One region of the Planococcus beijingensis genome, then DNA from elsewhere that is predicted to be linked to it. Evidence: riboswitches for the same ligand, from Rfam matches in the RefSeq annotation. Region 1 holds a riboswitch; each other region holds the start of a gene.
What was found. Region 1 has a riboswitch for S-adenosylmethionine ahead of IRE19_RS14950 (methionine ABC transporter ATP-binding protein). Riboswitches for the same ligand answer to the same signal wherever they lie in the genome.
Positions count from the first base shown of each region.

Region 2: another riboswitch for S-adenosylmethionine. It lies ahead of IRE19_RS08605 (methionine ABC transporter ATP-binding protein); the one in region 1 lies ahead of IRE19_RS14950 (methionine ABC transporter ATP-binding protein).
Region 3: another riboswitch for S-adenosylmethionine. It lies ahead of IRE19_RS15900 (phosphoadenylyl-sulfate reductase); the one in region 1 lies ahead of IRE19_RS14950 (methionine ABC transporter ATP-binding protein).

Region 1 is NZ_JADHDZ010000006.1:136,527-144,031, reverse strand. Features, by position in the region: gene IRE19_RS14975 (YuzK family famiily protein) at 1-141, opposite strand, end outside; gene IRE19_RS14970 (hypothetical protein) at 349-873, opposite strand; gene IRE19_RS14965 (dicarboxylate/amino acid:cation symporter) at 973-2,145, opposite strand; gene IRE19_RS14960 (MetQ/NlpA family ABC transporter substrate-binding protein) at 2,297-3,109, opposite strand; gene IRE19_RS14955 (methionine ABC transporter permease) at 3,162-3,830, opposite strand; gene IRE19_RS14950 (methionine ABC transporter ATP-binding protein) at 3,823-4,848, opposite strand; SAM riboswitch class I at 4,937-5,041, opposite strand; gene IRE19_RS14945 (thioredoxin family protein) at 5,146-5,472, opposite strand; gene IRE19_RS14940 (ribonuclease M5) at 5,478-5,816, opposite strand; gene gcvH (glycine cleavage system protein GcvH) at 6,044-6,424, opposite strand; gene IRE19_RS14930 (arsenate reductase family protein) at 6,504-6,857, opposite strand; gene IRE19_RS14925 (acyl-CoA dehydrogenase FadE) at 6,964-7,505, opposite strand, start outside.
Region 2 is NZ_JADHDZ010000003.1:47-7,551, forward strand. Features, by position in the region: gene IRE19_RS08595 (MetQ/NlpA family ABC transporter substrate-binding protein) at 68-898, opposite strand; gene IRE19_RS08600 (methionine ABC transporter permease) at 911-1,582, opposite strand; gene IRE19_RS08605 (methionine ABC transporter ATP-binding protein) at 1,572-2,585, opposite strand; SAM riboswitch class I at 2,654-2,755, opposite strand; gene IRE19_RS08610 (carbon-nitrogen family hydrolase) at 2,807-3,595, opposite strand; gene IRE19_RS08615 (pyridoxal phosphate-dependent aminotransferase) at 3,682-4,845, shown strand; gene lepB (signal peptidase I) at 4,919-5,452, opposite strand; gene IRE19_RS08625 (SEC-C metal-binding domain-containing protein) at 5,718-6,737, shown strand; gene IRE19_RS08630 (hypothetical protein) at 6,803-7,024, opposite strand; partial or broken gene IRE19_RS18525 (DUF421 domain-containing protein) at 7,337-7,505, shown strand, end outside.
Region 3 is NZ_JADHDZ010000007.1:150,733-158,237, forward strand. Features, by position in the region: gene IRE19_RS15885 (uroporphyrinogen-III synthase) at 1-816, opposite strand; gene IRE19_RS15890 (sirohydrochlorin chelatase) at 839-1,591, opposite strand; gene cobA (uroporphyrinogen-III C-methyltransferase) at 1,604-2,380, opposite strand; gene IRE19_RS15900 (phosphoadenylyl-sulfate reductase) at 2,465-3,178, opposite strand; SAM riboswitch class I at 3,335-3,451, opposite strand; gene cysQ (3'(2'),5'-bisphosphate nucleotidase CysQ) at 3,598-4,404, opposite strand; gene cysC (adenylyl-sulfate kinase) at 4,404-5,006, opposite strand; gene IRE19_RS15915 (SLC13 family permease) at 5,018-6,796, opposite strand; gene sat (sulfate adenylyltransferase) at 6,815-7,505, opposite strand, start outside.

The DNA of each region.
Region 1 (7,505 bases):
CTGCCGTTCGATTTGGCTGGCTACTTTTTGGCCTAGCTGATAATCCTGTTCACGGCGCTGTTCCACTTCGATGATTTTGTCAGGGTCATTTTGGTACTCGTCAATTCCGAAACCATGTGCGTTTCTGAATGCCTGTTCCATTTTCTCCGTCTTTTCAATTCCTTGCGATTCGATAATGAACCATTCCTTTCAATCTTTTGGGATTTAGGATTACGTTTGTAAGTATACCCCATCAACAACCATATAAACACGGCTATTGTCTAATTAATCTGAAAATAGAACTATTTCCTTATTAATCTACCAATATCAGAAAACCCCAGACAAGTGAATGTCTGGGGTTCAATCTATTTACTGTGAAACTTCATTGTAGACGCTCGAAGGGGCTAAATCCTGCTCCACCAACAATTCATTTAACAAAGCATCCGCTTCACCAAACTTTTTGTCAGCTGCTTCAAAAGAAGCGCCTTTCGCCAATGCTTCGGCTTTCATCTCATAAGATTCCATTATCGCTGTAAATGCTGTTTCGATTTGTTCTTGCTGACCTTCCAATGCTGTTGGAATTTCTAAGGTTTCTACAGCATCTGCCGCATTTTCAGCAGATAGGATAGCTGCATCCTTCATTGTCTGCAGTTCCTCACCCTCTGGCAATGTACCTTCAGCTTGGCCCATTTCAAACAAATTCAAATCGCCGTCAACTGCATTGATCGTATTTGGAATGGCCATATAAAACTTCATCAATTCTTGCTTTACATCTTTGTCCGTTTCAGTAGCGGTTGAGCCTGCAGTCGCTTCTTTCGTATCGGATGTTTCATCTGTTCCACATGCCGCCAAAAAAACGGTGGCAGTTAACGCGATTGCTGTAAATTTCTTCATGATGTTTCCCCCTATTGTGTAATATCTCCGTTATAATAGCACAGAAATTACCAATAGAATAGACTAGATGAAATAGCCGCAATCTCCAGAATCGCTTAATTATTGCAAACTTTTCTTGCCATTTGTAAAACGGTCTACAATATGTGCCAAAGCGCCGTCACCCGTGACGTTGGCAGCTGTTCCAAAGCTGTCCTGGGCCATGTAAAGGGCGATCATCAACGCCACCATAGTAGGGTCAAATCCAAGCATGACTTCCAGCAATCCGATTGCTGCCATAACAGCGCCTCCCGGAACTCCTGGAGCTGCTATCATCGTAACGCCCAACATTAAAATGAATGGAAAGAAATCGCTGAACACTGGGGTTCCGCCCGTCAACAATAAGACACCGATGGCACAGGACACCAAAGTAATGGTACTGCCTGACAAATGAATCGTCGCAAACAAAGGAACTGTAAAGTCCGCTACCCGTTCATTGGCACCCGATTTGCGTGCCTGGCGAAGCGTCACCGGGATAGTCGCTGCTGAAGACTGCGTTCCTAGAGCTGTAAAATAAGCCGGCATCATGGTTTTTAGTAGGATAAATGGATTTCTTCCTTTCAATGCTCCTGCTGTTGAATACTGCAGCAATAGCATTACCCAATGCAGAATGATGATCATGACAAAGACAATCGCAAACAATGACAGAATTTCAAATACGGCTCCGCCATACGCCATGTTCGCAAAAATACCAAAGATATGAAATGGCAAAAGAGGAATGATGACATAAGAAATTGTCTTTTCAATAATCGCCTGGAATTCATCAAAAAACGAAACCATAACTTTGCTGCCCGTTGACGCCATGCCGATACCGAGCAAGAACGCGAGAATCAGTGCAGACATCACACCAAAGACAGGGGGCATGTCTAATGTAATGAACGTCGCTGCTAATGCCTTTTCCGGATCTTCCATGCCACTTAAAGAACCTTCTTGCATAAAATTAGGCAAGACTGTAACTGCCACAAAAAAAGCTAACACGCCTGCTATGATGGTAGACGCATATGCTGCACCAGTAGCCATCCCCAGTAATTTGCCTGAACCTTTTCCTAATTTCGCAATACCTGGAGCAATGAACCCAAGAATGATCAACGGCACCACAAAGTTTAGGAAATTTCCGAAAAGCGATGTAAAGGTAGCGAAAACCCGCACCATACTTTCCGGTGCAACTAATCCAATAAGGACACCTAAAACGATTGCCACAATGATTCTCGGCAATAAACCAAAATTGAATTTCACGAAATTGTCCTCCTCATATGAACAAATGCTTCTTTTTTATTATTCAAAAGTAGCACAGACTAAGACAAAATGTAAGTTATACATTAATTTACGGAATATTTTTATTATTTCACCAAAAATAAAAAAGCATCCCGAAAGATGCTTTTTAAAATCAATCTACTGGTACGACCGCTCCGCCCCACTCTTCCAGAATGAAATCCTGGATTTCCTGAGATGTCAAAACTTCTACCAATGCTTTTACATTTTCATTCTCTTCATCGCCAGCGCGAACAGCAATAATGTTTACATAAGGCGACTCTGATGATTCAAGTGCAATTGAATCTTCCAACGGGCTAATTCCTGCATCAATGGCATAGTTGGAATTGATCAAGACAGCATCGCCTTCACCGGATTCATACATTTGAACCAGCAGGGCTGCCTCATAGTTCGCGTCAAACTGAAGATTTTTAGGATTTTCAACAACATCGCTTACTTCAGCAGCTGTTTTATCAACGCCTTCAGCCAATTTGATCAAACCTTCAGCTTCAAGCAGTGACAGAATACGCCCATGATCCGCTACCGAGTTGCTCATCAAAATCGTACCGCCTTCTGGAAGTTCATCAAGAGATGCGTAATCCTGTGAGTAGACTCCGATTGGTTCGATGTGGATTCCGCCAGCATTTTCGAATTCATAGCCATGATCCGCTACCTGTGATTCTAAATACGGAATATGCTGGAAGTAGTTGGCATCAATTTCACCAGACTCCAAGTCTTCGTTAGGGAGGACATAATCCTGATATGTTTCAATTTCCAATTCGATTCCTTGTTCTTCAAGGAGTGGCTGTGCTTGCTCTAGAATTTCAGCATGGGGTACATTGGAAGCACCAACACGCAAAGTTTTAGATTCTTCTTCACCCGCTCCGCCATTTCCGCATCCTGCAAGTACTAAAGCTGTCAACGCTGTTCCTACTACAAATTTCTTCATCTTTATCTCTCCCTTTTGCTGTGTTTTAGTTTATGGAACGGAAAATCCGCAATTACCGTTTATCTGCTTTTGTTGTTACCAAATCACCAATATATTGAATGACGAACACAATGATCAAGATTAGAATCGTCGCCATCAATGTAACGTCTTCACGGCTGCGCTGAAAACCATCCAGGAAAGCCAATGTCCCAAGGCCGCCTGCACCGATGATGCCTGCCATAGCCGTATAGCCGACCAATGCGATGGCTGTTACCGTAATTCCGGAAATCAATGCCGGTTTCGATTCAGGCAGTAGCACTTTCCAAATGATTGTGCCGGTCGTCGCGCCCATAGAGCGAGCTGCTTCGATGACTCCTTTGTCGATTTCCTTTAATGCAATCAACACCATGCGTGCATAAAATGGAGCTGAGCCGATGATCAATGCGGGCAAAGCTGCGTTTGGCCCCCGAATGGAACCCATCAGGAATAACGTAAAAGGAATCAATAAAATAATCAAAATGATAAATGGAATGGAACGGAATATATTCACGAATGCACCTGTCAGCCAATTGACCACTTTATTGGCCCATAATTGTTTAGGAGCTGTCAAAAATAACAGGATTCCAAGAGCCAAACCGATGATGAATGTAAACAACGTTGATAAAGCTGTCATATAAAGAGTTTCAAGTGTGGCTTCCCACATACTGTCCCAATCTACATTGGGGAATAACGAATCAATCATTATGCATTACCTCCGTTTGAACATCTTCAGAGTGGAGAAATGCCAAAGCTTCTTCCATTTCACCAGGAGAGCCTTTCAACTGAAGAATCAATGTTCCATAAGCTCCACGTTGCGTATGCGAAATATTGCCTTGAACGATATTGACTTCCACCGAATGGCTGCGAATCAGTTTTGTCAGAATTGGCTGTTCGGTTTGTTCTCCGACAAAAACCAATTTCACCAGTTCGCCTGTCGGATACAACTCACGAAGGTTTTTGATGGTTTCCTGTGAATCTCCACTATCAGTGACCTGGGCCACGAAGCGTTTGGTGATTTCTTCTTTTGGTGATTGGAAAACATTCAGAACATCTCCGAGCTCCACGACACGCCCGCCTTCCATTACAGCAACACGATGACAGATTTTTCGGATGACGTGCATTTCATGAGTGATCAATACGATGGTCAAGCCTAATCGCTTGTTGATATCGACCAATAAATCAAGGATTGCGTCTGTTGTTTCCGGATCAAGCGCAGAAGTTGCTTCATCGCATAATAGGACTTCCGGATCGTTCGCCAGCGCACGGGCAATACCGACACGCTGCTTCTGTCCGCCAGACAGTTCCGATGGATAAGCATTTTCGCGGCCCGATAATCCAACCAGCTCAATCAGTTCCTGAACCCGTTTTCCACGCTGCGCTTTTGAGACTCCCGCAATTTCCAAAGGGAATTCGATGTTCTCTTTAACCGTCCTCGACCATAATAAGTTGAAATGCTGGAAAATCATACTGACTTTCTGGCGCGCTTTCCGCAATTCTCCGCCTTTAATGGAAGTAATTACCTTACCGTTGATTTCCACAGTGCCGGAAGTCGGTTTTTCCAATCCATTCAATAAGCGGATTAATGTACTTTTACCGGCTCCACTATATCCGATAATCCCAAATATTTCTCCATCAGCAATAGATAAATCAACTTGGTCGACAGCCGTAAGAACCGCCTTGCCTGTATCAAATTTTTTCGTCACTTTCTTTAACTCGATCATTCGTTGAACACCCCTGAATCCTAAAAATAAAAAACCCTTCCGCGCATAACTGAGCAGAAGGGCAAACGTATATTATACGGAAACCAATCTCTCATCTTCCAAAGCTTTCGCTTCGTGTGATTTGGCACCATTTCATTTTCATGACGGTTGCCGGGCTTCATAGGGCACTTCCCTCCACCACTCTTAATAAGAGTTCGATATGAAATTAGTAAAACAGAATAGATTTTAATTGGTGGTAAATCTTACGCTTCTCCTATTTCAAATAGATTCCCGCGCTTTTCTTACCAGAAATTCAATTTACCATGACCGGCTATATTCGTCAACAGTTTTCAACTTGCCATATAAATAAGGAACCGACTGGAAAGCGTAAATCTTCTCCTTAAGTTTGCCATTCTCTGTAATCAGCAGGCAAGGAACACTTTCCACTTCATACATTCCTGCAATTTCCTGTACATAGTTCAAGTTCGCTTTGCCAATCGGAAGATCCGGCAATAGTTCTGTGACAACCGACAGCATTTTGGAAGCTACCTGACAAGTCCCGCACATCGGTGTGTATAAGTAATACGCGGTAGTGCGATTGGTATTCTTTTCTTTGATCCATTCTTTATGAGTCCATTCCTGCATCGTCTTCATCCCTCTGTTAATAGCTTATTGACCTGGACATTCGCTGAGATGAGCACATCCATCAGGATCCGGAGCGGCGTTGCTGCGACTTCCTTGTAGCTTCGGTTCACATAAAAATGCCGGGCTTCAGGGAACTCACGCTTGACCAGCTTCCGCAATTTTTCTCCTGAAGAGTCTGCATCCACTAATATAATGATGTCTTGGCCTTCATATGGCAGCAGCAATTCTTCAAGTCTCGTTGGACTTACTGTACCATTTGTGCAAAGAATCGTCACGGGTTCTGCAATGAGCGGTGCAATTCTCGTCTTATCACTGAGCCCTTCCACAACAATCACCTTTCCCATAACACTCACCCCATCGAATATAGAATAAGTTCAAAAGCTGTTTCTATATAAGTTGAAATATACCCCTTTATATTGAGTTATTCCACAAATAAGCTTTTCAAAAACCAGTTGGTACACGGTTAGTTCAAGAGATTGGACTCGATAACTAGTGAATAGGGGTTCTTCACAACTCTCTCCGTCTTTGACGCGAATAAAAAAAGCGCCAAATTAAAGGCGCTTTCCGGGAATTATTCGTTGGTCATTTCTTTGTATTGATCAGCATTCATCAAATCACTGATTTCTTCTTCAGAAGGGGCTTCAATAACCACCATCCATGCCTGCTCGTAAGGTGACTCGTTGACGAATTCCGGGCTGTCTTCAAGCTCGGAGTTGACTTCGATCACTTTGCCGCTGATTGGTGCGTATAATTCCGAAACTGTTTTAACGGATTCAACGCTGCCGAAAGGCTGGTCTTTTTTCAGTTCATCGCCAACTTGTGGAAGTTCAACAAATACGATATCCCCCAATTCAGCCTGTGCGAAATGAGTAATTCCGATACGCGCATTGCCATCTTCGATCTTAACCCATTCATGTTCTTTAGAATAACGAAGTTCTGCTGGTGTGCTCATCTTGACCCCTCCAAATTATGTAGTTGATTCAATTTCAGTTTGACATAAACAGCTGTGAAATACAAGATGATGCCGTTTCTTAAAGCCAGCTATTCTGGTAATCGGCTTCTTTAAAACCTAGTGTCACCTTTTTTCCATCCCAAGCCAACGGACGCTTGATCAACATGCCATCTGAAGCCAAAAGCTCTAATTGCTGTTCTTCGGTCATGCTCGATAGTTTGTCTTTCAAGCCAAGCGAACGATAGATTAAACCGCTTGTATTGAAAAACTTCTTCAATTCCAAGCCGCTGGCCTCATGGATTTCAGCCAATTGCTCTTTTGTCGGCGGATTTTCTGCGATATGTATTTCATTATATTCCACATTATTTTTGTCCAGCCAACTTTTTGCTTTCCGGCAAGTTGTACATTTCGGGTATGCGTAATAAGTAATCAAGTTAGACCCTCCCTTTTTTCTAAGCTTACCAAAAAGAAGGCTTCCGGTCGACGCAAAAAAAACAGGCAAATCCGATAAGTTCGGATCTGCCTATTTCCGTTATCCTTTAAACGATGTATTTCTCAACGTCAATCAACTTAACAGCCGCTTCGCGTTTTTTCGCAATGACGTTGTAAGGAGTTGAACGGGTCAATTTACGCAATGCTGAAAGCATCATGCGCTGGTTGTCGCCTTCGATGGCTGCAATCAACGTTTCTTTGGCATCCTTTTCAATCTGGTCGAATGCTTCCTGGCAATAGATCTGCGTATAAAGAAGTTTTTGCTTGGCTTTTTCTTCACCTGAAGCAGCAATTGCTTTTTCTGTACGCAATACTACTGATTCCATCGCAAAGACGTTGCTCACGATGTCCGCGATGTTGACAAGCACTTCCTGCTCCGCTTCCAACTTCGTTCCATATGTCTGAGCTGCTAGGCCTGCAGCGAGCAAAGCAATTTTCTTCGCATTTTTCACCAAGTACTTCTCCTGAGCCAAAGCTTCTGTGCCAACTTCTTCCGGCATCATCATCATCAGCTCTTCCTGAAGCTTCTGTGCATGCTGCAATAATGGCAATTCACCTTTCATTGCTTTACGCAGTAGCGTTCCAGGTA
Region 2 (7,505 bases), on a different contig from region 1:
CTATTGACTAATCGTAAGAAAGCCGCTCCAGATTTTTTCGCTGGAGCGGCTTTCTGTATCGGAAATTTTATTCAGCCATCCATTCCGGCTTGCCGAATCCTTCAAATTCTTCATCAATGACTGCTTCAAATTCAGCCGATTCCACAATTTCCACTAAATCCTTTGCCAATTCGCTGTCTTCATTTTCTGCATTGACCGCCACTACATTGCGGTATTGGTCCGGCATGTTTTCAAGTGCCAATGCATCCAATAGATCCATTTCAGCAGCTATTGCAAAGTTTCCGGGTACAGCCGCCAAGTCAGAACCATCAACTGCCCGCGGCAATTGGCCTGCTTCGATCGGCTGAAATTCCAAGTTTTTCTCATTTGTAATAACATCTCTTTCGGACGCCTGCAGCACTTCAGCTTCCGGATCCAACTCGACTAAGCCTTCATCCTGCAGCATCAGCAAAGCACGTGCACCGTTGACCGGATCGTTCGGAATCGCAATGGTTGCTCCATCCTCAATTGCTTCCAAAGAATCGTATTGGTTCGAGTAGAGGCCCATAGGCGCTGTTGGCACCGTAATCAGTGCGGATAGGTCCATGCCATTCTCTTTTTCAAAGTTTTCCAGGTAAATCGTGTGCTGGAACAGGTTGGCATCAATATCGCCACCATCAAGTGCTACGTTCGGCTGAATGTAATCGCTGAACTCCACCAATTCCACTGTGTAACCCTTTTCTTCAAGTCCAGGCACAATAGCTTTGCTCAGCATGTCGCTGTATGGACCTGCAGTAGCCCCTAGTTTAATGTCCTTCGAAGCTTCTCCTCCAGTTCCTTCAGAGCCGCTTTCTTCTCCACTGCCGCATGCTGCCAAAGCCAATGCGCTTGCTGCTAAAATAAATCCTAATTTTTTCATGTCATTCTCCCCTTATCGTTTATCGATGGCTTTCGCCGTATAGTCGCCAGCTTGTTGAATCAATTGGACCAACACAATCAAAATGACAACAGTAACAATCATGATCGTATTATCGTAGCGGTAATAGCCGAAGCGGATGGCCAAATCTCCAATGCCTCCGCCGCCTACTACGCCTGCCATCGCAGAATAGGCGACCAGGCTGATGATGGTCAATGTCACCCCCTGGATAATGCTTGCTTTCGCTTCCGGCAGCAGAACGTCTTTGATGATCATCCATGGTGTGGCACCCACGGCAATCGCTGCCTCAATGACGCCTTTATCGATTTCACGCAGTGAGTTTTCCACAATACGTGCGAAAAACGGAATCGCCGCAACCGATAGGGACACACTCGCCGCAATCGGGCCAATGGTTGTTCCTGTAATAAGTTTCGTCAGCGGGATAAGTGCCACCAACAAAATGATAAACGGAATAGAACGCACAATATTGACGATAAAACCAATCACAGCATTGACCGGCCGGTTTTCAAGAAATAAGCCGCGGTCTGTAATGAACAGCAAAATTCCCAAAGGAAGGCCGACAATCAAAGCCACTGCCAAGGAAATCCCGATCATTGTCAGTGTCTGAAAAAAAGCAGTCTGTATTTCGGGCCATAATTCAATAATTCGTCCCCATTCAACGCCCATTCGGAATCACCTCCACAATTGCCGATCTGCTTTCCATATACTTCAATGCATCCATGACGTCAGAAGAAGTCCCTTTCAACTCCATGATAAAAACGCCAAGCGGCCTTTCCTGAATATACTCAATCGCTCCATGCAAAAAGTTTCCTTTGACCGGATAATTCTGCAGCATATCGGAAATTACGCCTTCTCCGGCCACTCCCCCTTTGAACAACACTTTCACTACTGTACCCGTAAATTCACTCAACAAGTGTTCCGGAACATTGAAAGAGACAACGCTGGAGATGAATTCCTTGGTCAATTCCTTTTGAGGATCTGCAAAAATGTCGTAGACCTGACCTTCTTCAATGACACGGCCACCTTGCATGACGGCCATGCGGTCACAGATTTCCTTGACGACATTCATTTCATGCGTAATCAGTACAATTGTGATGTTCAATTTAAGATTGATGTCTTTCAATAAACGCAAAATGGACAATGTGGTATTCGGATCCAGTGCCGATGTTGCTTCATCACATAACAAAACGGCCGGATTGTTGGCTAATGCCCGTGCGATGCCGACACGCTGTTTCTGTCCACCGCTCAATTGAGCTGGATAAACATCGCGTTTATCTGATAAACCGACCATTTCCAACAATTCTTCCACGCGGCCTTTCAGATTTTTAGATGGAGTGCCTGCAGCCCGAAGCGCAAAAGCGATATTTTCGTACACCGTCTTTTGGCTGATCAGGTAGAAATGCTGAAAAATCATGCCGATTTTCAAACGGGCTTTTCTCAATTTTTCACTGTTTAGTTTGGTCAAATCATTGCCATCTACTGTGACGCTGCCGGAAGTCGGCCGTTCAAGCAAGTTGATGCAACGGATCAGCGAACTTTTGCCGGCACCTGAATAGCCGACGATGCCGAAAATTTCACCTTTTCCGATTTCCAATGAAACATTATCCACTCCAGTGACGGTGCCATGCTTAGTTGTGTAAGTTTTCGTCAATTTCTCAATCTGTATCATAGCTTCCTCCCGCCAATAAAAAGATGCCTCTTTCATCAAGAAAGAAGCATCGAAAAATTTAGTTTCTCGACTTATCTTTCGGAACATTGGATTCCGTTGGATTTGGCACCTTCCCAATCGGGGGTTGCCGGACGTCACAGGGCCTGTCCCTCAGTCTCTCTTGATAAGTTTAAGTTATTTAATTGAATTTTATGTTACAGGCATCCCCAGCGAGTGTCAATCTACTTTTTGAATTTTTCGTACAATTGCTCACGGCGATCGGCGAATACCGGAATGCGCTTCCGGACTTCCTCTACTTCATCCAAATCGATTTCTGCATAACCAATGCCTTCCTCTTTCTTCATATCCAAACGAACTTCTCCCCAGGGGGCGATCACCATCGTGCTGCCGCCGAATTCATTGTTTGGATCACTGCCGATACGGTTCGAGGCGACAATAAAAATTTGGTTTTCGATGGCGCGTGCCTGCAACAAGATGCGCCAATGATCAATCCGCGCTTCGGGCCATTCCGCTGATACAAATACAAGTTTTGCACCGTTCAGCGCCTGGGCACGGATCCATTCAGGAAAACGGATATCGTAACAAATGACGCCTCCGTATGTCTGATTATCCAATTCGAATGTGCCAAGTGTATCGCCTTCTTCAAGATGGATATGTTCATCCATTAAACAAAAACGATGGGCTTTATCGTATTCCGAAACCAGCCCGCCGTCTTTGTCGACAACGTACATCGTATTATAGAATCCTCCGTTTTTTTCAGTCGAAACAGAGCCACCCACAATATTGACTTTATGCTCTTTCGCAAAACTTTTGAGCAATTCCACTGTCCGGTTTGTGCTGTCTGCCAATGTATCCAGTTCGGTCAATGCATATCCTGTATTCCACATTTCAGGCAAGACGATCGTCTCCGCTCCATTGCTGGCCGCTTCCGTTAAATAATCCAGGACCTTCCGATAATTCAATTCCGGCTGACCAAAAGCGATATCCATTTGAACGCATGCAATTTTCATTCGTTTCTCCTCCACTAGACAAGTTACCTTCAACTCTATAAGATTTGAAGTAGAAGTGCAATTATTTCGAAAATAAGGAGAATCACATGGACTTTTCAAAACGGCTCCAAAACTTACCCACGCAGTTTTTCGCTTCACTGGTGGCCAAAACAAGCAAAGCAATCGCTGAAGGACGCGATGTCATCAATCTTGGCCAAGGCAATCCCGACCAGCCGACGCCCGAACATATTATCAAAGCCCTGCAAACCGCTGCAGCCGATCCAAAAACGCATAAATATTCACCTTTTCGCGGCATAGCGGAACTGCGTCAAGCCGCTGTGAATTTTTACAAACGCGAGTATGGTGTGGATATCGATCCTGACCTCGAAGTTGCAATCTTGGCAGGAACAAAAATCGGGCTCGTTGAGCTGCCCTTGGCTTTGTTGGATCCAGATGATCTATTACTTCTGCCGAATCCCGGTTATCCGGATTACCTGTCGGGAGCCCCGCTTGCAGATATTGGGTATGAGCTGATGAGGCTGAATCCGGAAAATGGCTATTTGCCGGATTATGCCGAGTTGACTGGAAGCATCCGCTCACGCGCCAAACTGATGTATTTGAACTACCCGAACAATCCGACCGGTGCAGTAGCGACTAAAGAATTCTTTGATGAGACAGTCAAATTCGCCAAGGACAACAGCATTGCGGTTGTCCATGATTTCGCTTATGGAGCGGTCGGGTTTGACGGAAAAAAACCGGTCAGTTTCCTTCAATCCGAAGGGGCCAAAGAAGTTGGCATCGAAATGTACACTTTATCGAAGACTTACAACATGGCAGGTTGGCGCATCGGATTTGCTGTTGGCAATTCCAAAATGATTGAAGCCTTGAACTTGATCCAGGACCATTTTTTCGCCGGTTTGTTCCCTGCCGTCCAATTGGCTGCGGCAGAGGCGTTGAATGCCGACCAGCAATGCGTAGATGAATTGGTCGGCCTTTATGAAAAACGCCGCAACGTCCTGGTGGCTGAATGCGCGCGGATCGGTTGGGACATCAAAGCACCACAAGGCTCTTTCTTTGCCTGGCTGCCGGTTCCAGAAGGTTTCACCAGCGTGGAATTTGCCGACTTCCTTCTTGAGAAAGCAGATATTTCAGTTGCGGCAGGCAGTGGTTTCGGCGATGTTGGAGAAGGTTTTGTCCGTGTCGGATTACTGGTTGATGAAACCCGCATCATTGAAGCGGTCAATCGCATCGAAGCTTTGAAATTATTTTAGAGTGCATAAAGGACAGCGTCCCAATACGGGGCTGCTGTCCTTTTAAAAATTGAGAAGATTGTCCACATCTGATTCATTTCACAAAACCGATATGCTCGAAAGGCGACAACCTGATTTTCACTTCACCAAGGACTGAGTCTTTAGAAATAAAACCCAAAACCCTGGAATCCATGCTATTTAAGCGGTTATCCCCTAATACATAATAAGATTCGGCAGGTACGACAAATTCCTGGAAATCTTCAGTCAGCTGCATCAATCCTTCTTGCTCCGCCGCTTTCCGGTTCTTATCCAAATAAGGTTCCGCTTGGGGAGTGCCGTTCACATACAGCTGATCGTCTTTCATTGAAATGCGGTCTCCTGGAACACCGATTACCCGTTTGATGAAATTGACGCCATTGGGTGCTTTGAAGACGATCATGTCAAAATTTTCTATCGTATGAATCTTAAAAAGCATGACTTTGTCATTTTCTTCGAACGTGGGCATCATGGATTCTCCATGGACAGCTACCGGTTCAAACAGAAAATACCGTGATCCCAAGACGATAAGCACAGTCAAAAAGATGACCCGCATCCAGGAAATAAACTCTTTTACCGGATCTTCAAACACATCGTCCCCTCCTGCTCCTGCTTATTCTTTCTTAATTATAATACGCATGCCAATTTGTGCATACTTTCGATTCTCTAATATCTAATGAATCCCAAAAGTGTTTAAGATTTTTCCAGTCCGAATTGTCTGTTGCCCAACTCCTTATTCGGTACAGCATCAGCAGCCTTACACCCTTTTTCATACGTCCGATTCCCGTCTGAATCGTCAGACTTTTGAGCGTATCGCAATTTTATGTTACACTCAATAAAAAATGTAGGTGATTAGAATGGTAGGAAGAAATGATCCATGCCCATGTGGCAGCGGCAAAAAATACAAAAAATGTCACGGAAAACAGCAAACTGTATCCATCAATGATTTGGTGAATGATGAACTGTTCAAAGTACGCCAACAGTTCTTCTCGGAAAATCCAAACCAGGAACAACTTGCAGAATTCCGCGAACTTCAACAAGAATGGCAGCCACGCTTGATGCAATCAATGGCTGAAAACGATGCACAGGCTTTCGTAATCGAAAACTTCCTGTTCATGAAAAAACCCGAACTATGGGAAGAATTCTTAGCGAAACAAATCGAACTTGCCCAGCGTCCTTCGACCAAAGAAGTGCTGGAAGACTGGAAAGACGTGAAAGTGTTCCTTGGCCAATATGTTAAGGGAGATGTGGAAAAAGCACAGTTCACCGATGTCTTTACAGGCGAAACACTTGAAATGGCCGATCAGCCTCCAACAGATATGGAAAACGGGCAAGGCTTATTGGCCATCCTGCTTCCAGACTCTCGCGTGGGGGAAAAAGGTGTACTATTCCTCAACGGTTATTTGACGGTTGTCGGTGAATTCGCACCGTTCTTCGAGCAGTTGAAAGCTCAAATCGCTTCTGAAAATGCTTCGCAGGATGAAAGCTACCTGCGTGACAACTACTTAGCAGTTGTCGAACAAATCGTTAAGTATTCAACTGGAAGTGTAGAAGAAAGCATTCAGCTTTCTCCTGAACACGATTCTGTTATGGCAGAACTTGATAAGCATATTGAGCAGGCGGATTTTGATGAAGAGACCGTCAGCAATGTTACAAGCATCTTGAACAGCTATCTTGTCAGCCAGCAGCCGACTGTCCAAAAACCGGAAGCTCTTGTAGCCGGATATTGGAGATTCCTGCAGGACCATGAGCTGATCAAAGGCCCTATGCTATCTGCAAAAGATTTAAGCGAAAAATTCGGCGTGTCTTCAAGCACAATCTTGAAGCGTTCAAAAGAATTCGGAGCTTATTTCGAAGAATTGCTAGCAAAAAAATAAGCTTTAACCAGCTTGAAGGATTTTTCCTTCATGACTGCTAAAGCAGCAAAAAGGAGTAGCTTCGGCTACTCCTTTTTTTCATCGTCTTTTCTTCGGAATGTAATGAGGATGTACAACAGAATACCGGAAACCGCCAAAAATAAATAAAAGCGTATGAAGTAGATACGCAGCCATAAACCGTCGGTAAAGCCGAAAACAAAATTGGCCAGCGTCAGCAAAGACAGAGCGATTCCTGCTGCGAAAACCAACAGACCCAAAAGGCAAAGTACGTTCAAGAACGATGCCATCCTCAACCACTCCCAACTGAAATTCAGATGATGGATCTCTTTCCTACCGAAACTATGAAGAGGTTTAACGATTTAAGCTTTTGGCGTTTGTTGATAACTTTACAGGGAATCATAACGAGTAACGGCAGAACTGTCCACAATCCTGCATTTTTTCATAAGAAACTCCATATTTTTATGCTTATGCACAATAAACCAACAAATAATGTGTGCTATGTGGATAAGATATTTGAATTTTGTTGATATTTAAGAATAAATAAAACTTATCAACATGTGGATAAAATTATCAAAATCCTTTTCAGAAGGAGGAGAAAAATGTTCAAAATTACCCTCGACAGCTTTATTCGCATTGCTACAGTCGGTTTTTTCGCTTATGTCGGATTAGTCATTTTTCTGCGCATTTCCGGTAAACGCACGTTGACTAAATTAAACGCTTTTGATTTAGTCGTGACGGTGGCTTTAGGATCAACATTGGCTACTATTC
Region 3 (7,505 bases), on a different contig from region 1:
TTATTGAAGAATTTGCTGCTGGCGGTAATGATGATCGATTGCTACGATCATCGCCCCCATCTTCTGGTGTTCGGGCTGCAGCACTTGATTGATGCCATTGCTTTCCAGCTCTTGGGCAGTGACTTTTCCGACGGCAACTGCCAGCACCCGGTCATTGAAAGCGTTGACCAGTTCTTGGCTTTGCTCAGTGTCGGCGAAGATATTCCTTACCTGCGTTTTACTGGTAAAAACAATGGCGTCCAAGGACTGTGCGATGATGGATTGTTTTAGTTGGTCTACTACTAAAGAATCCGGTTTTTCATAGGAATAAGGGCGGGATAAGTAAACCGAGTGGCCCTTTTCCTCCAATATGCTTTTCAGTTTATCGTCGTCCTGGTCGTAGGCCTGGAGAAAGATCCGCTGCGGGCTCTTGCCTTCGTATTCTTCAGCCAAAGCCGCGAGCAGGTTATTCATGGTTCCATCTTCTGAAACATGAACCGGCTCTAAGCCATGTTCTTTGATCCATTTCATTGTTTTGCTGCCTCGAACAGCCAATTTCGTTTCTTTCAGCTTGTCGATATAACGCGACTGAAGTCCGATGCTTTCTGCGGAATCGGTTAAAGTTCTTGCTCCGATCCCCGTCGTGAAGATGGCCCAGTCAAAAGATTTGGCTAAAAAATCTGTGATGTTCTGTGCGCTGATGTCTTCGTTCAGCCGTTGTCTTCCCTGAATCGGGAGAATGACAGGTGTACCGGACTGCTTTTCGATCAGCAAGCTGATTTCTTTTGCAGCGCGGACTGCGGCGACGCCAATTTTCTTTCCGGCCAATCCATTCATGTTCAATCTCTCCTTCTGTCACTCACCATGCTAATTGTTGCTCACTTTGCAGCGCTTCTTGTGTGCGTTCGGCCAGGGCATCCACCATGGATGGATGGTTGCCTAAATATCCGCATAAGATGATTTGCTGGTCGTCTGAAGACAAAGCGTTGATTTTCTTCTGCATTGATTTCACCAAAAGGCCTGTGAACCATAAATAAGGAACCACGAAAATCTGGTTGCTGCCGGAATTGATGGAAGCTTGCAATCCTTCATCAAATGACGGGGCAGCTGCGGCCAAATAACAGACTTCCACGTTCGGTACATTTGCTTTCACTGCCAGTTTCGCAGCAATTTCTTCAACCGAACGGGTGATTTCCGAGCTCTTCCCGCCTCTTCCGACCAGCAGAATCTTCGCTTCAGGCAATCGCTCCACTGTCGTCTCCTGCAGACGCTCAGCTAAAATCTCAACGAGCCGATCTTGGACACCAAGCGGTTTTCCGTAAGTAAAGCGGATATCCTGATAACGCAAGACCGATTTTTTGACTTCATCTGGAATGTCTTCGTAATAATGTCCGGCGCTCAGCAACAGAACTGGAACGACTGCAATTGCTGTCGCGCCTTGTTTGACAAGGCTGTCAATTCCTTCCCCAATATCCGGACTGGCCAGCTCCAAAAAGCAGGTTTCGTGAAGAGTTACATCTACCTTTTGATGAACCTGCTCCATAAACGCCATCGCTTCATCGCGTGTTTCTTTTACACGGCTTCCATGGCTTACGTAAAGTACAGCCTGCATGTCACCATCTCCTTATCCAACATGGGCGGCAAGCTGGAATTGCTGTTCGTCCTGCAGCTGCTCATACCATTGCAATTTGTCTCTCAATCGAACCACTTCTCCCACTACAATCATCGATGGATTCTCGAAATCCTTGGCGTTTCGGATAATGTCTTCGAGTGTTCCCGTAACCGTCCGTTGGCGTTCTGTCGTCCCCCATTCAATCAAGGCGATCGGTGTCGTCGGTTTTAATCCGTGGCGCATTAAGCGGCCACAGATTTCAGGAAGCTTGCTGACGCCCATGTAGATGCACAACGTATCCATGCTTTTGACGACATGTTCCCAGTATTCATCCTGGTCGACGCCCACTTTGCTGACTCCTGAAATAAAGGCTACGGAAGAACTGTAATCACGGTGAGTGACCGGGATTCCAGCGTAAGCCGGCGCTGCAATGCCCGCTGTGATACCTGGAACAATTTCAAACGGGATATTGTGGTCCACCAATGCCTCTGCTTCTTCCCCGCCTCTGCCGAAGACGAAAGGATCGCCTCCTTTTAAACGTGTGACGACTTTTCCCTGCAATGCGAACCGGCAAAGCAGCTCGTTGATTTCTTCTTGCTTCAAGGAATGGTTATCGGGTTTTTTGCCGCAATAAATCAATTGGGCATGTTCTTTCGCTTCGTCCAGCAATTCCTGGTTTATTAAGCGATCATAAAGGATGACATCAGCCTTCTGAATGGCTTTCAACCCTTTCACTGTAATCAAATCAAGGTCGCCTGGACCTGCACCCACTAAATAGACTTTTTTCATAAGCTTCCTAGACTCCTTTTTTCAACCAGAGAAACGATGATTATGCCATTTTCTGATCGGTAATTTACTCTATTGCCGGCCTCATTATGTATGCAGGCCACATTCAGTTTTCGCAAAGCCTTTCCATCTGCCGTCGCGGCTGTCTCCATCAGTCGTCACTGCAAAAGAGCAATGCTTGCAGCCGATGCTTGGATAACCTTCGTCATGCAGAATGTTGTATTCCAGGCCATTCAATTGGATATACTGCCAAACATCGTCCCATGTCCAATGAATCAGCGGACAAACTTTAACCGACTTGAACCGGTTGTCCTTGTTGATGAAATCCGTCTTGCTGCGGCTGGCTGACTGCTCTCTTCTAAGGCCTGAAATCCAAGCCTGTGAACCCGAAAGTGTTTGTTCCAACGGCTTGACCTTGCGGATATCACAGCATTTATCCGGCTGGCTGTTCCATAGTTCATCACCGAACTGGCTGGCTTGCTCTTCTAACGTCAATTCTGGCTTTTTCATCCGGATATTCAATTTCGGGTAGCGCTTCTTGACGCGTTCAATCAGTTCATAAGTTTGGTTGAAGTGGACGTCGGTATCGAGAAACACCACTTCGGCATCGCTTTTCACCTTGGAGATCAAATCAATCAGCACCATGCCTTCTGCCCCAAAGCTGCAAGCATAGACAATATTCTCTCCATAGGATTCATAGGCCCATTGCAGAATATCAGCAGCCCCTTTCAAGAGATCGGTCGGTGCCAAATCTTTAAATGGATCTCCAGTAAATTGCTCGTACGAAACAGCGTGGCTCATCCTAACTTCCTCCTTTAAACTTCTATATATTGAATTAAAGATTTTCAGTAAGCAGTCCCGTTGGTTGGATATTCCTCCGTGCCACTAAAATAAAAAACCCCCTCTTCCAATGGAACAAGAAGAGAGGGTACCAATTCGCAGTTTGCGGGGCCTGTCTTCTTATCTTCCAGATCCCAATGGAACCTGCTGGAATTGGCACAGTGTATCCGGTCAAAACCAGAACTTGTTGCCGAGGCTTCAAAGGGCCAGTCCCTCCACCTCTCACGATAAGAAATACCTTATAAGATTACTTGGTTTTAATAATTTCTCTAAATACTATAGCAATAAAAGATAGCTGTCAATAAAACTCTGAAAATATCATTTATTTACTTTCTGCAATAAAGAGTTTCCATTTTCTTCATTCACTAGCCTCAAGCTTTTTATATTCTTGCCAAAAACCAGCCATTCTTCAGGCTTTCTTTGTTGTAGGAAAAGCGGGTTTGGTCTTTAACGCTCTGCACAACTCCGCAAGCTGCTTCGACAATCGCCTGGCCGGCTGCCGTATCCCATTCCATAGTCGGCGCAAAGCGGGGGTAATAATCCGCTCCCCCTTCTGCTACCAGACAAAACTTCAGTGAACTGCCTGCCGATATCTGTTCGATTGGTTGGCTATCGTCGTTTATCCGATCGATGAATTCCTGTGTTTCAGCGGACATATGCGAACGGCTTGTTACGATTCGAGTCCGGTCTAAAGCTTTTTTTGCAGTCAACAGAATGCTTCCCTCGAATAATTCATCGGCTTTTTCAAAATTTCCAGCTGAAGCAGCTTCCAATTTAAATGCGCCGCTGTTTTCTTCACCGTAGTAGAAAACATCCATGGCCGGCACGTAAATCACACCCAAAACCGGATAGTTCTCTTCTATTAAAGCGATGTTGACGGTGAACTCACCATTGCGTTTGATGAATTCCTTCGTGCCGTCGAGTGGATCCACCAGCCAAAAACGCTGCCAGTTTTTCCGCTCTTCATAAGGGATTTTACTGCCCTCTTCGCTGAGAACCGGTATGTCTGGGTAGGCAATCTGCAGTCCTCTTTCAATGGTCTGATGTGACCGCTGATCGGCAATGGTCAGTGGTGAATCGTCAGCCTTCGCTTCAACGATCAATTCCTGTCCATAAACCGCCATGATCTCTTTGCCGGCTGCAAGACTGATTTCCAGCAATTTCATTGGATCAATGCCACTAGCCATCAGCCCAGATATCCTGCTTTCTTCAAGTAATCTGTAATTGTCTGAACCGACTCTTCCAAAGTCTGCTTGTCGGTTTCAATGACGATTTCAGGATTTACCGGTTCTTCATATGGCGCATCGATGCCTGTGAATCCTTTGATTTCGCCGGCTCTTGCTTTTTTATAGAGGCCTTTCGGGTCGCGGTCTTCGCAAGTGTCCACACTGCATTTGACGTATATTTCAATGAACTCATCTTCTTCAAGCAAGGCACGCACCTGGTCGCGATCTTCCTGATACGGCGAAATAAATGCCGATAGCGTCAATACCCCTGCATCACTCATCAGTTTTCCAACTTCACCGATGCGGCGAATGTTTTCTGTCCGGTCTTCCGGGCTGAATCCCAAATTTTTATTCAATCCGTGGCGAACATTATCCCCATCCAATAGATAGGTACGGATTCCAAGTGCGTGGATCTCTTTTTCCAAGGCAACAGATACCGTCGATTTTCCTGATCCCGATAACCCGGTGAACCACAGCACCCCGCTTTTGTGGTTATTTAATTTTTGTCTGTCCTCTTTTGTGACACTTGATTCATGCCATACAATATTCGTTGATTTGGTCATCTTTTCTCCTCCTAAAACCAGTAATAGTAAACGATTCCGATAGTCACCGACATAACCAGAATACTGAGTGGCGTGCCCACTTTGACATAATCCATGAATTTGTAGCCGCCTGGCCCATAGACGATCAAGTTGGTCTGATAACCGATCGGGGTAATAAAGCTTGCAGAGGCAGCAATCGTGATGATCACTGCGAAGCCCATAGGATCAAGCTGCAGGTTGCTGGCCATTTCAATGCCGATTGGAATCATCAGGACAGCCGCAGCACTATTGGTGATCAGTTCTGTAAAGATACTGGTCAGCAGGTAAATTAAAATCAGAATAGCTAACAGGCCGAACGGCTGTCCGATTGCCAACAAGCCATCCGCCGCCCATTGCGCCAGACCTGTTTTAGTCATGGCCGCTCCTACCCCGAATGCACTGGCAATCAGCAGCAGTACATTGAATTGCACGTCGTTTTTTGCATCGTCCATTGAAATCGACTTGGTCACCAGCAAAATCAGCACAGCCAATGCCATGGCTTTGAACATGCTCAACCAACCGACAATGACACAGGCGATCGCACCCAGAAGTACCAGCAATGAAAACCAGCCCACCAAGCGGCTTTCCTCAAGTGCCTTAGGCATTTTCATAGAAGACACCACATAAAAGTCATTGGATTGCTGGTACTTTTCCACAAACCCATTGCCGGCGAGCAATAGCAAGGTGTCGCCCGGCCGCAGAATGATATCGCCGACTTTGCTTTTGATGCGTTCGTTATTGCGGTGAACGGCCATTACACCTGCATCAAAACGTGAGCGGAATTGGGATTGCTTGATGGTTTTTGACAATAGTGATGATTCATGGGAAACGACAGCTTCTGCAAGCTGCGTATTGCCGTTTTTCAAGTCATCCAATTGGAGGTTGGTACCCGTCTTCAAGGTCAGACCTTTTCTTTTTTGGAGATCTGCGATGGTGGCAATGAGCCCGGTAAAGATTAGGCGGTCTCCAGACTGGATGACCGTTTTGGAGCTGACCGACGAAATTCGTGTCTGATTCCGGATGATTTCTATCAAGTACAATCCCTTTAAATCACGTAATTTAGCTTCTTCCACTGTTTGGTTGGTATGCGGAAAGGTTTCTTCCACCACCATTTCAGCAATGTATTTCCGGGAATCTTCAGCCACCTGTTGGCTGAATCCTTTATTCTCGGGCAAAAGCATATTGCCGATGGTGAATAGATAGATCAAGCCGACAATAGTGATGGGGATGCCGACAATCGCCAATTGGAACAGTGAAAATCCAGGAAGCCCATAATCGATCAGCATGCCGTGGACTACCAGATTCGTTGAAGTTCCCATCAGCGTGATGGTCCCTCCTAAAATCGTTACATACGACAAAGGAATTAAAACCTTTGATGGTGCAATGTTCCTTTCTTCACACCATTTCTTCAATAATGGGGTCAGTGTCACGACAATCGGCGTGTTATTCAAAAAAGCAGAGATTAACGGAAGCGGCAGAAAAATACGGAACAGTGAACCTTTCAGGCTTTTGCCCTTGTTCAGCCAGCCAATCATCATCTGGTCGATTAGGCCATGCTTTTGTACAGTCCCGACTACGATGAACAATAAGGCGATGGTCAGCATTCCCGGATTGGAAAAGCCGCGCAACGCTTCTTCTGTCGTTAAAATTCCAGACAGCAGCAAAACCACCAATGCCGAAAACACAATCATATCTGGGCGGGCAATTTCAAAAAGGAGCGCACTGACCATAGCAATGATGACAATTAGCACAAAAACCATTGAGACTGACATGGGCAACCATCCTTCAATTTAGTTACTTGTTACGGTCTCCCGCAAGCCTTTAATAAGTACATCGGCTACTTCCGGACGGGAAAACTGTTTTGGCGGCTTTTCTCCGTTGCGAAGCAATTCGCGCACTTTCGTGCCGCTTAAATGGACGTGGTTTTCTGAAGTGTGCGGGCACGTCTTGGCTGTTGCCATGTTCTCACATGCATTGCAGTAGAACGAATGCTCAAATTTAAAGATTTGGATGCCCAGTTCTTCTTCAAACTGGCTGATGAACTCCTGTGCTTCGTATGTGCCGTAATAGTCGCCGACCCCTGCATGGTCGCGGCCGACAATGAAATGTGTGCAGCCGTAATTCTTGCGGACAATGGCATGAAGAACCGCTTCTTTTGGCCCTGCATAACGCATTGCTGCTGGATAGATCGCGAGGCGTGCTCTATCTGCCGGATAGTAATGCTTCAAAATGACCTGGTAACTTTCCATCCGCACTGCCGCTGAAATGTCATCCGATTTCGTTTCACCCACCAATGGGTTCAATAATAAGCCGTCGACTACTTCCAGTGCTGCTTTCTGAATGTATTCATGTGCACGGTGCACCGGGTTGCGCGTTTGGAAACCGACAATCGTCTTCCAGCCAAGTTCTTGGAACAACTGGCGCGTTTCAACCGGATCCAAGTGGAATTCCTCGAATTCGCTGTGGTCTGGTCGATTCAAT